DNA from 4 places in the Bradyrhizobium sp. WBOS07 genome. Region 3 is predicted to be linked to each of the others. Evidence: predicted binding sites of a transcription regulator. Region 3 holds the regulator's gene; each other region holds the start of a gene.

Region 1 (2,201 bases), 100 kb from region 3:
CTCATTGCGCCTGCGGATCCGACCTCCCGAATGACAAAGGCCGGCGCAAGGCCGGCCTTCAATCATCGAACAATGTCAGAGAGATATCAGTATCTGGCGATCAGCGGCCCGCCCCAGCGGTAGTTCACCCGGATCAGGCCGATATCGACGTCCTGGCTGATACGATCGGAGCGTGTAACGGCGCCAAGCGGGGCCGCCAGCAGGTTGCCCGAGCCGGTGAAAGTCATCGTGCGGTTGCCGAGGAAGATGTGGTCGTACTCGAAGCCCACCGTCCAGTTCGGCGCAAATCCAAACTCGATTCCTGCGCCCACGACGCCGCCCCAACGGGTCTCGTTCGCCCGGTCAAACTCGAGGCCGGTGACGAGATCGTAGCTCCGATAGCGGTCGCTGACGACGGCGCCGCCGCCTTTCACGTAGAGCAGCACGTTATTCCAGGCGTAGCCGACCTGGCCGGTGATCAGACCGAAGGCGTCGATCTTCGAGCGATTGCGCAGGCCCGTGCCCACGAGCACCGTGCTGATGTTGTCGCCGGAGAAGTCGGCCCAGTTGCCCTGGCCTTCGAGGCCGAACACCCAATTGGTCGACTGCCAGCGATAACCGACCTGGCCGCCGACCGTGCCGCCGGTCGCGCTGTGACAGCCTTCGCCAACCAGGACGCCGGTCCCCGGGGTGACGAAATCCCAGCACTTACGGCTGCTGCCGCCGCCGCCGTTGATGCCGACGTAGAAGCCGCTCCAGTCGTAGATGGCGGCGACCATCGGCGCCGGGGCCTTGGTGTAGGGGCGCGCGGCGAGATCCGCCGCGCTGGCGGGAGCCGACAGGCTCAATGTCACTGCACCGATGGCACCAATCAGAATCTTGTTCATTGCAGTCTCCCCAGTGTTCGCCGCTTCTCGCAGTCCCCGAAGCAGCGGATCAGGCGCGACGCCCTTATCATTCAATTACAGGGCGATCGTAGTCCCAAGACGGCACCGAGTCCGTCTCTCAAATGCCACACTTGCCGGTGCCCAAAAGGGGCCGCAACTTGCTCAATGTTAAGCGGTTTTGCCTGTTTCCGGGAACCTCGCCCGGTTCCCGTGGCGGAACATTCCTCGGCGCCGGCGGGATGAATCCCAGGTTCTGTTTCGGTGCGCCGTAAGGAAAGAACAAATCTGGAACATAGCGAAGGTCGATGCTATATATGGGGATAACCTTGGGGGTGACGGGCTGAGCGGTGCCCGCAAGCGTATAGGGTCGCCTCAACAGGGCGCAGAGGAACGCGGGCAGCGCGCTCGGCCTTTGAAATCAGTGGCATTCGGAGTGGAGAGCGGCGATGGCGGGAAGCGTCAACAAGGTCATTCTGGTTGGAAATCTCGGCAAGGATCCTGAAATTCGCCGCACCCAGGACGGGCGGCCGATTGCGAATTTGAGCATCGCGACATCGGAAACCTGGCGCGACAAGAACACCGGCGAGCGCAAGGAAAAGACCGAGTGGCATCGCGTCGTGATCTTCTCGGAGCCGCTTTGCAAGATCGTCGAACAGTATCTGAAGAAGGGCGCCAAGGTTTACATCGAAGGTGCGCTGCAGACCCGCAAATACACCGATCAGAGTGGTGTCGAGAAGTATTCGACCGAGGTCGTGCTGCAGGGCTTCAACTCGACGCTGACGATGCTCGACGGCCGCGGTGGCGGCGGCGGAGGCGGCAGCTTCGGTGACGAGCCGGGCGGCGATTTCGGCTCTTCCGGCCCCGTCAGCAGCGCGCCGCGCCGTCCGGTTGCCGCCGGTGGCGGCAGCCGCAACAGCGACATGGACGACGATATCCCGTTCTGAGAACGGATCGGACGAGGCGGCGCTGGCGGGTCTCGGCGCGCCTTTGCACGTCGTGTCAGCAAACCTTACTAATTGACAGAAAGGGCTCGGGATTTCCGGGCCCGCTTCATGTTCGGGTTGAACTCGGCCCGCGCTCGGCAAAGCAGACGGATGGGCGCTCGCCGCGGGGGGGTCCGTGTTGGCAGGGGCGATTCTGGACGACCTGTTCCAGCTTGCTTCCAGGCGTGCCGTGCAACGCCGTAAGTCATTGGAAAAATAAGCGGAAAAAGCGCTTCCGAGCCGCCGCCAAGGGTGGTTATCAGGGGTGCGATGCGCTATATGATTCCCAGACAAAAACTCACCGGATTCCCCCTTGGCTGACGACGACAACAAGCCCGGCGACCAGCCGGCG
Region 2 (2,201 bases), 3.1 Mb from region 3:
GTGGTGGTGCGCCGTGCCGCGATGATGCGTTCGACCGCCTTGGTGCCGAAGCCCGGCACGCGCAGCAGCTCCTCGCGGCTGGCGCGGTTGACGTCGAGCGGAAAGCGGTCGCGGTGACGCAGCGCCCAGGCGAGCTTTGGATCGATCTCGAGCGGCAGCATCGCGCTGTCGTCGACGATCTCGCCGACATCGAAGCCGTAGAACCGCATCAGCCAGTCGGCCTGGTAGAGCCGGTGCTCGCGCAGCAAGGGCGGCTGCACCAGCGGCAAGGCGCGGCTGGCGTCCGGGATCGGGCTGAAGGCGGAATAGTAGACCCGCCTCAACTTGTATGAGCCGTAGAGATTGGAGCTGGTGTGGAGAATGGTGTGGTCGGAGGCGCTGTCGGCGCCGACGATCATCTGGGTGCTCTGGCCGGCCGGCGCGAAGCGTTGCGGCTTAGCCTTCGTTCTCGTTGCGCGGTTCTCCTCGGCCTCGTCAAGCTTCAGCCGCAGCCGGCCCATGGTGCGGCGGATCGCGCGCACGTCTTTCTCGGGCGCGAATTGCTGCAGGCTGGTTTCCTGCGGCATCTCTATGTTGATGGAGAGGCGGTCGGCATATTTGCCGGCTTCCGCGATCAGCGTATCGTCGGCCTCGGGAATGGTCTTCAGATGGATGTAGCCGCGGAAGTGATGCTCCTCGCGCAGCTTTCGCGCGACACTCACCACTTGCTCCATCGTGTAGTCGGGGCTGCGGATGATGCCGGAGGAGAGAAACAGGCCCTCGATGTAGTTGCGCCGGTAGAAGTCGAGCGTCAGTTTGACCACCTCCTCGATGGTGAAGCGGGCGCGCGGCACGTTGGAGGAGGCGCGGTTGACGCAATAGAGACAATCGTAATTGCAGGCGTTGGTCAGCAGCACTTTGAGCAGGGAGATGCAGCGTCCATCCGGCGCATAGGAATGGCAGATGCCCATGCCGGGCGCGGTCGAGCCCATGCCCTTGCCGTCGCTGGAATCCCGCTTCTCGGTGCCGCTGGAGGCGCAGGACGCGTCGTACTTGGCGGCATCGGCCAGGATCTCCAGCTTACGTTGTACGTCCATGTCTAAATCCCGTTGATTCCGCTGATGAATCCGCAAGCGCACCAATTCGATTGACTCTCCGCGCGCCGTTAGCTTTATATTAGAACATATCATGAACAAATGAGCCAGCCGCTGGTTCTTCTTTTGAAGGCCACGGCACAAATTTCTGAAGGAGCGGCGAGCATGAGCGGCGCACGTATGAGCGCGCTTGCGATCTTGCGCGGCCAGATCGAGCGCATCGAGACGGCGGAGATCGTGCATCAGCACGATCGGGTGGCGCTCGGCCACAGCGGGATCGACGCCGCGCTGAAGGGCGGGCTCGCGCGTGCGGCGATCCACGAGGTGTTTTGCGAGGGGCGCCAGGGCGTGGCCGCAACGGGTTTTGTCATGGGACTTGCGGGGCGCGTGACGGCACGCAAGCCGCTGCTGTGGGTGCGGCAGGACTTTTCGGAAATGGAAACCGGCGCGCTGTCGATGAGCGGGCTCAAAGAGCTCGGCCTCGATCCGCGCCGCGTGGTGATGGTCCGCGCCGCCGATGTCGAGAGCGCGCTTCGCACCTCGGCCGATGCGCTTGCCTGCGACGCGCTGGGCGCCGTCGTGCTCGAGCTCTGGGGCGAGACCAGGCAGTTCGATCTGGTGGCGAGCCGCAAGCTGACCTTGGCCGCGCAAGGCTCCGGCGTCACCGGCCTGATGCTGCGGATGGCCGCGCAGCCGCTGCCCTCCACCGCGGAGACGCGATGGATGCTGCGCGCGGCGCATTCGCCGCCGGGACCTGTGTGGAGCGTTTGGGGCGCGCCGCGCTTCGATGCCGAGCTCTTGCGCAATCGTCATGGCCCCTGCGGCCGGTGGATCATGGAATGGAATTGTGATGAGTGCCAGTTCAGTGAGCCGTCGACGTATTCTCAGCCTGTGGTTGCCGCGCCTGCCCATCGACCGGATTCAGCGGTTCCTTGGCAGCGCCGGACTGGGTGAATCCACGCATCCGAGCATCGTCGTCATCAAGGACAACAATGCGCTGGTGATCCATGCGCTGGACGAGACCGCCGAGCGCCTCGGCCTGTACATCGGCCAACCCTTGGCCAATGCACGGGCGATGTGTCCGGACTTGAAAGTGTTCGACGCCGATGTCGCGGCCGATGCGAAGAC
Region 3 (2,201 bases):
GCGACCACGATCTGGTCCAGCAGGCGCTGCGGGGCGAAGGCATCTCGATGGCGTTCTGGAAGATCGCGATCAGGCCCGGCAAGCCGATGATGCACGGACGGCTCGGCGCGATGCGCGTGATCGGCCTGCCCGGCAATCCCGTGTCGTCCTACGTGTGCGCGTTCCTGTTCATGGTGCCGTTGATTCGCGCCTTGTCGGGCCGTTCAGTGATTCATCATCGCCGCGAGCGCGCCGTGCTGGGCAAGGATCTCGGCGCCAACGACCAGCGCGAGGATTATCTGCGCGCGCGCCTCGAACTGCGCGACGATGGTGCGCAGGTCGCCGTTCCCGTCAGCCATCAGGATTCCTCTCTGCTTGCGAATCTTGCTGCGGCACAGGTACTTCTCGTGCGCGCACCGTTCGCGCCGAAGGCCGAGGCCGGCAGCCCTTGCGAGGTGCTGCGTCTCCCCGTCTGAGTGCACGGCCACACGCATTCCGCGAGTTCGCCACCGTTCACGGTAAATTAAGCAGTTGCGGAACATGTATCGAACATATAGTGTCCGTTCATGATTTGTTTCGAGCATGTAGCGGCTTATCGCTGAACTCATCGTCTCGGAATCGAACGACATCAACCGGGGGACTTTGGTCGAGATGTTAACGCGCAAACAATACGAGCTTCTGAGGTTCATCAGCGAACGTTTGAAGGAAAGCGGTGTGCCGCCCTCCTTCGACGAGATGAAGGATGCGCTCGACCTGCGCTCGAAGTCGGGCATCCACCGCCTGATCACCGCGCTCGAGGAGCGCGGCTTCATCCGCCGCCTGCCCAACCGCGCACGCGCCATCGAAGTGATCAAGCTGCCGGAGCTCCAGGCTGCCGCCGGCGCCCGTCGCGGCTTCACGCCGAGCGTCATCGAGGGCAATCTCGGCAAGGTCCGCGCCAGCTCCAGCCCGTCCATGGACGAGGGCGAGCGGCCCGTTGCGGTGCCCGTGATGGGCCGTATCGCGGCCGGCACGCCGATCGAGGCGTTGCAGACCCGCAGCCACACCATCAGCGTGCCGCCCGACATGCTCGGCTCGGGCGAGCACTACGCGCTCGAAGTGCGCGGCGATTCCATGGTGGAAGCCGGCATCCTCGACGGCGACATGGCGCTGATCCAGCGCAACGAGAGCGCCGATACCGGCGACATCGTGGTGGCGCTGATCGACGACGAGGAGGCCACGCTCAAGCGCTTCCGCCGCCGCGGCGCCTCGATCGCACTCGAGCCGGCCAATGCCGCTTATGAGGTGCGCATCCTGCCGCCGAACCGCGTGAAGATTCAGGGCAAGCTGATCGGGCTTTACCGGAAGTACTGATACCCAACATCAAGCGCCGGGCGCGCTTCGACAATCGCATTTGAATTTTGCAGGGGTCGTCATGCCCGGGCTTGTCCCGGGCATCCACGTTCATTGTGCTGCGTCGAAGGCGTGGATGGCCGGGACAAGCCCGGCCATGACGCTGTGGAGGCGGCTGGTGACCATAACCACATGCGATAGCCCTGCGCAGAGTGGTGCCGGCAGCGCCGATACGCCGGCCAAATGCAAGGATGCGATGTTTGTTCCTATCGAATCCGGGAAAGATAAAGTGATCGCGCGCTGCGGACGCGAGCCGCAGATTTGCCCATAACCAAGCAGAGCGTTGCAGGCTTCCACTCTGATTGAGGCCTGCGCCTCGACGAGACGCGGGTCGCAATCTTCGCATGAGGAGCACCCGATGTGTGACTACAGCCTGCATGCCGTCGCGACGCGTCCCGCCGAAGTCGGCGAGACGATCGTCACGACAACCTTCCGCGGCACCTCGACGCGCGGCTTCGCCTCCGAAGCCGATCTCTCTGTCGCGGTCTGCCTGCTGCCGGGGACGGAGCTCGCCTTTGCCGACAACGTCCGTTACGACAACCGCTGGATCTGGACGCGCACCGTCAACTCCCGCGTCGGCAAGTTCGGCAAGATCGATCCACACATTCCCGATCGCCATCACGACGCGATCGAATTTCCTGACGGCAAATACGTGCTGGTGACTCAGCTGGTCGAAGGCCAGCGCGCAACCGTGCTGCAGCTGCCGGTGACGCAGCCGGTCGGCGAGCGCGAGCACAAGCCTGAGATCATCGCGGACAATCGGGCGGCGGTCACGCGCCAGCCGATCGGCTGATGAAAGCTCAGTCCTCGGCCTGAAGATCGGCCTCCGA
Region 4 (2,201 bases), 2.6 Mb from region 3:
GGATGTCTGGTGGGCACGGCGCGAAGGGCGCCTTTGCCCACCCTACGGGACTGACCATTGTCGCGCTCACTTCGCCAATTCCTTCAGGCCGAGGCGGATGAGCTGCGCGGTCTCGGCGCCTTCACCGGCGCTGCGCGAGGCCGAAGCGATCGCCGCCGCCGCTTGCGGCTGGCCGTAGCCGAGATTGACCAGTGCGGAGATCGCATCCGCTACGGGCCGCGGCGCGCGCTGGTCGTCGACGGCACCGGCGAGATGCACCACGGCCGGGTCGACATTGGCGAAGGCCGGCGCCTTGTCCTTCAGTTCGGTGACGATGCGCTCGGCGACCTTGGGGCCGACGCCGGGCGTGCGCGCCACCGCAGCCTTGTCACGCAGCGCAATCGCATTGGCGAGATCGGCCGGCGACAGCGTGCCGAGCACGGCCAGTGCGACCTTGGCGCCGACGCCCTGCACGGTCTGGAGCAGGCGAAACCACTCGCGCTCCTGGTCGGTGCGGAAACCGAACAGCTTGATCTGGTCCTCGCGGACATAGGTCTCGATCGACAACACGGCGGCCTCGCCCGGCGATGGCAGATGCTGCAGCGTGCGCGAGGAGCAGTGCACCTGATAGCCGACGCCGCCGACGTCGAGGATGACGAAATCCTCGCCGTAGGAATCGATCAGGCCCTTGAGCTTGCCGATCATATCGATTCCTCGACTGCGGCCGGCACTTCTCTCTCGTCATGGCCCGGCTCGTCCCGGCCATCCACGGCCTTGGCCTCAGCGAGAAAGATCGTGGATGCCCGGGACAAGCCCGGGCATGACGGCGGCGACATATAGCGAGCGATCATATCCCGACGACCTTCAGCCGGAGCGCTGCGCTCTGGCGGTGATGGGCGTGGGTGATGGCGATGGCAAGCGCGTCGGCGGCGTCGGCTGAGGGCGGCGCGGCCTTCGGCAACAGAATCTTCAGCATCATCGCGATCTGGGCCTTCTCGGCATGACCGGCGCCGACCACGGTCTTCTTGACCTGGTTCGGCGCATATTCGGCGACCGGGATGCCGAACATTGCGGGCGCCAGCATGGCGACGCCACGGGCCTGGCCGAGCTTCAGCGTGGCAACGCCGTCCTTGTTGACGAAGGTCTGCTCGACCGCCGCTTCCATCGGCTGGTGGCTGGAGAGAACGGCCGCGAGCCCTTCATGGATCGCGAGCAGGCGGCTCGACAGCGGCAAATCGTCCGGCGGCTCCACCGAGCCGCAGGCGACGTAGATCAGCCGGTTGCCCTCGGCCTCGATCACGCCCCAGCCGGTGCGGCGCAGGCCGGGGTCGATGCCGATGATGCGGACGGGGCCACGAATCGGGAGCGCAGTCATGGGCCAGTGATAGCGGCTGGCCGCCGGAAGCGAAACAGAAACAGAACAGAAGTAACAGGGGAAAGCCGGTCTCGTGCCCCGGGCGTAGCGCGGCACGGAGTGCTGCGCTGCTGAACCGGGGCCGAGCAGGCGTCCGGACTCCGAGAACGATGGGTCCCGGCTCTGCGCAGCAGCGTTTCACGCTGCAGCGCGTCCGGGACACGGGAGTACCCTACCCGCCCATCTTCGCCATCAGCGCGTCCGACACCTCGAAATTGGCGTAGACGTTCTGAACGTCGTCGTGCTCGTTGAGCAGATCCATCAGCTTGAGCAGCTTCTCGCCGGTCTCGTCGTCGACCGCCACGGTGTTCTGCGGCTTCCAGATCAGCGCGGCCTTGCGCGGCTCGCCGAACTTGGCTTCCAGCGCCTTGGCGACGTCGCGATAGCCTTCGGTCGAGGCGTAGATCTCGTGGCCGCCCTCACCCGAGACGACGTCGTCGGCGCCGGCCTCGATCGCGGCATCCAGCACGGCGTCGTCGGAGGCGACGCTGCGGTCGTATTCGATGACGCCGGTGCGATCGAACATGAAGGAGACCGAGCCGGTTTCGCCGAGATTGCCGCCGGATTTGGTGAAGAAGGAGCGGATGTCGGAGGCGGCGCGGTTGCGGTTGTCGGTCAGCGCTTCGACGATGACGGCGACGCCGCCGGGGCCGTACCCCTCGTAACGGATCTCGTCATAATTCTCGCCGTCGCTACCGAGCGCCTTCTTGATGGCGCGCTCGATATTGTCCTTCGGCATGTTCTCCTGCCGCGCCGCGATCACGGCGGCGCGCAGACGGGGGTTCATGGCCGGGTCGGGCGTGCCGAG

What was found. Region 3 encodes LexA, which represses DNA repair genes until DNA is damaged. Its sites were predicted from a motif close to TGTTCNNNNTGTGTTCNG; they were not measured.
Region 1: the regulator LexA is predicted to act here: its motif matches at 1,142-1,159, upstream of DCM79_RS11150 (single-stranded DNA-binding protein).
Region 2: the regulator LexA is predicted to act here: its motif matches at 1,157-1,174, upstream of DCM79_RS28930 (putative DNA modification/repair radical SAM protein).
Region 4: the regulator LexA is predicted to act here: its motif matches at 1,385-1,402, upstream of ruvC (crossover junction endodeoxyribonuclease RuvC).

Annotation. Positions count from the first base shown of each region.
Region 1 covers NZ_CP029008.1:2,365,464-2,367,664, reverse strand. The annotation lists gene DCM79_RS11155 (outer membrane protein) at 87-866, opposite strand; gene DCM79_RS11150 (single-stranded DNA-binding protein) at 1,313-1,810, shown strand; gene gyrA (DNA gyrase subunit A) at 2,163-2,201, shown strand, end outside.
Region 2 covers NZ_CP029008.1:6,097,628-6,099,828, forward strand. The annotation lists gene DCM79_RS28930 (putative DNA modification/repair radical SAM protein) at 1-1,076, opposite strand, end outside; gene DCM79_RS28935 (ImuA family protein) at 1,239-2,027, shown strand; gene DCM79_RS28940 (DNA polymerase Y family protein) at 1,924-2,201, shown strand, end outside.
Region 3 covers NZ_CP029008.1:2,468,749-2,470,949, forward strand. The annotation lists gene glp (gephyrin-like molybdotransferase Glp) at 1-455, shown strand, start outside; gene lexA (transcriptional repressor LexA) at 631-1,332, shown strand; gene DCM79_RS11650 (hypothetical protein) at 1,730-2,164, shown strand; gene DCM79_RS11655 (ComEC/Rec2 family competence protein) at 2,172-2,201, opposite strand, start outside.
Region 4 covers NZ_CP029008.1:5,112,276-5,114,476, reverse strand. The annotation lists gene ruvA (Holliday junction branch migration protein RuvA) at 67-684, opposite strand; gene ruvC (crossover junction endodeoxyribonuclease RuvC) at 827-1,354, opposite strand; gene DCM79_RS24365 (YebC/PmpR family DNA-binding transcriptional regulator) at 1,566-2,201, opposite strand, start outside.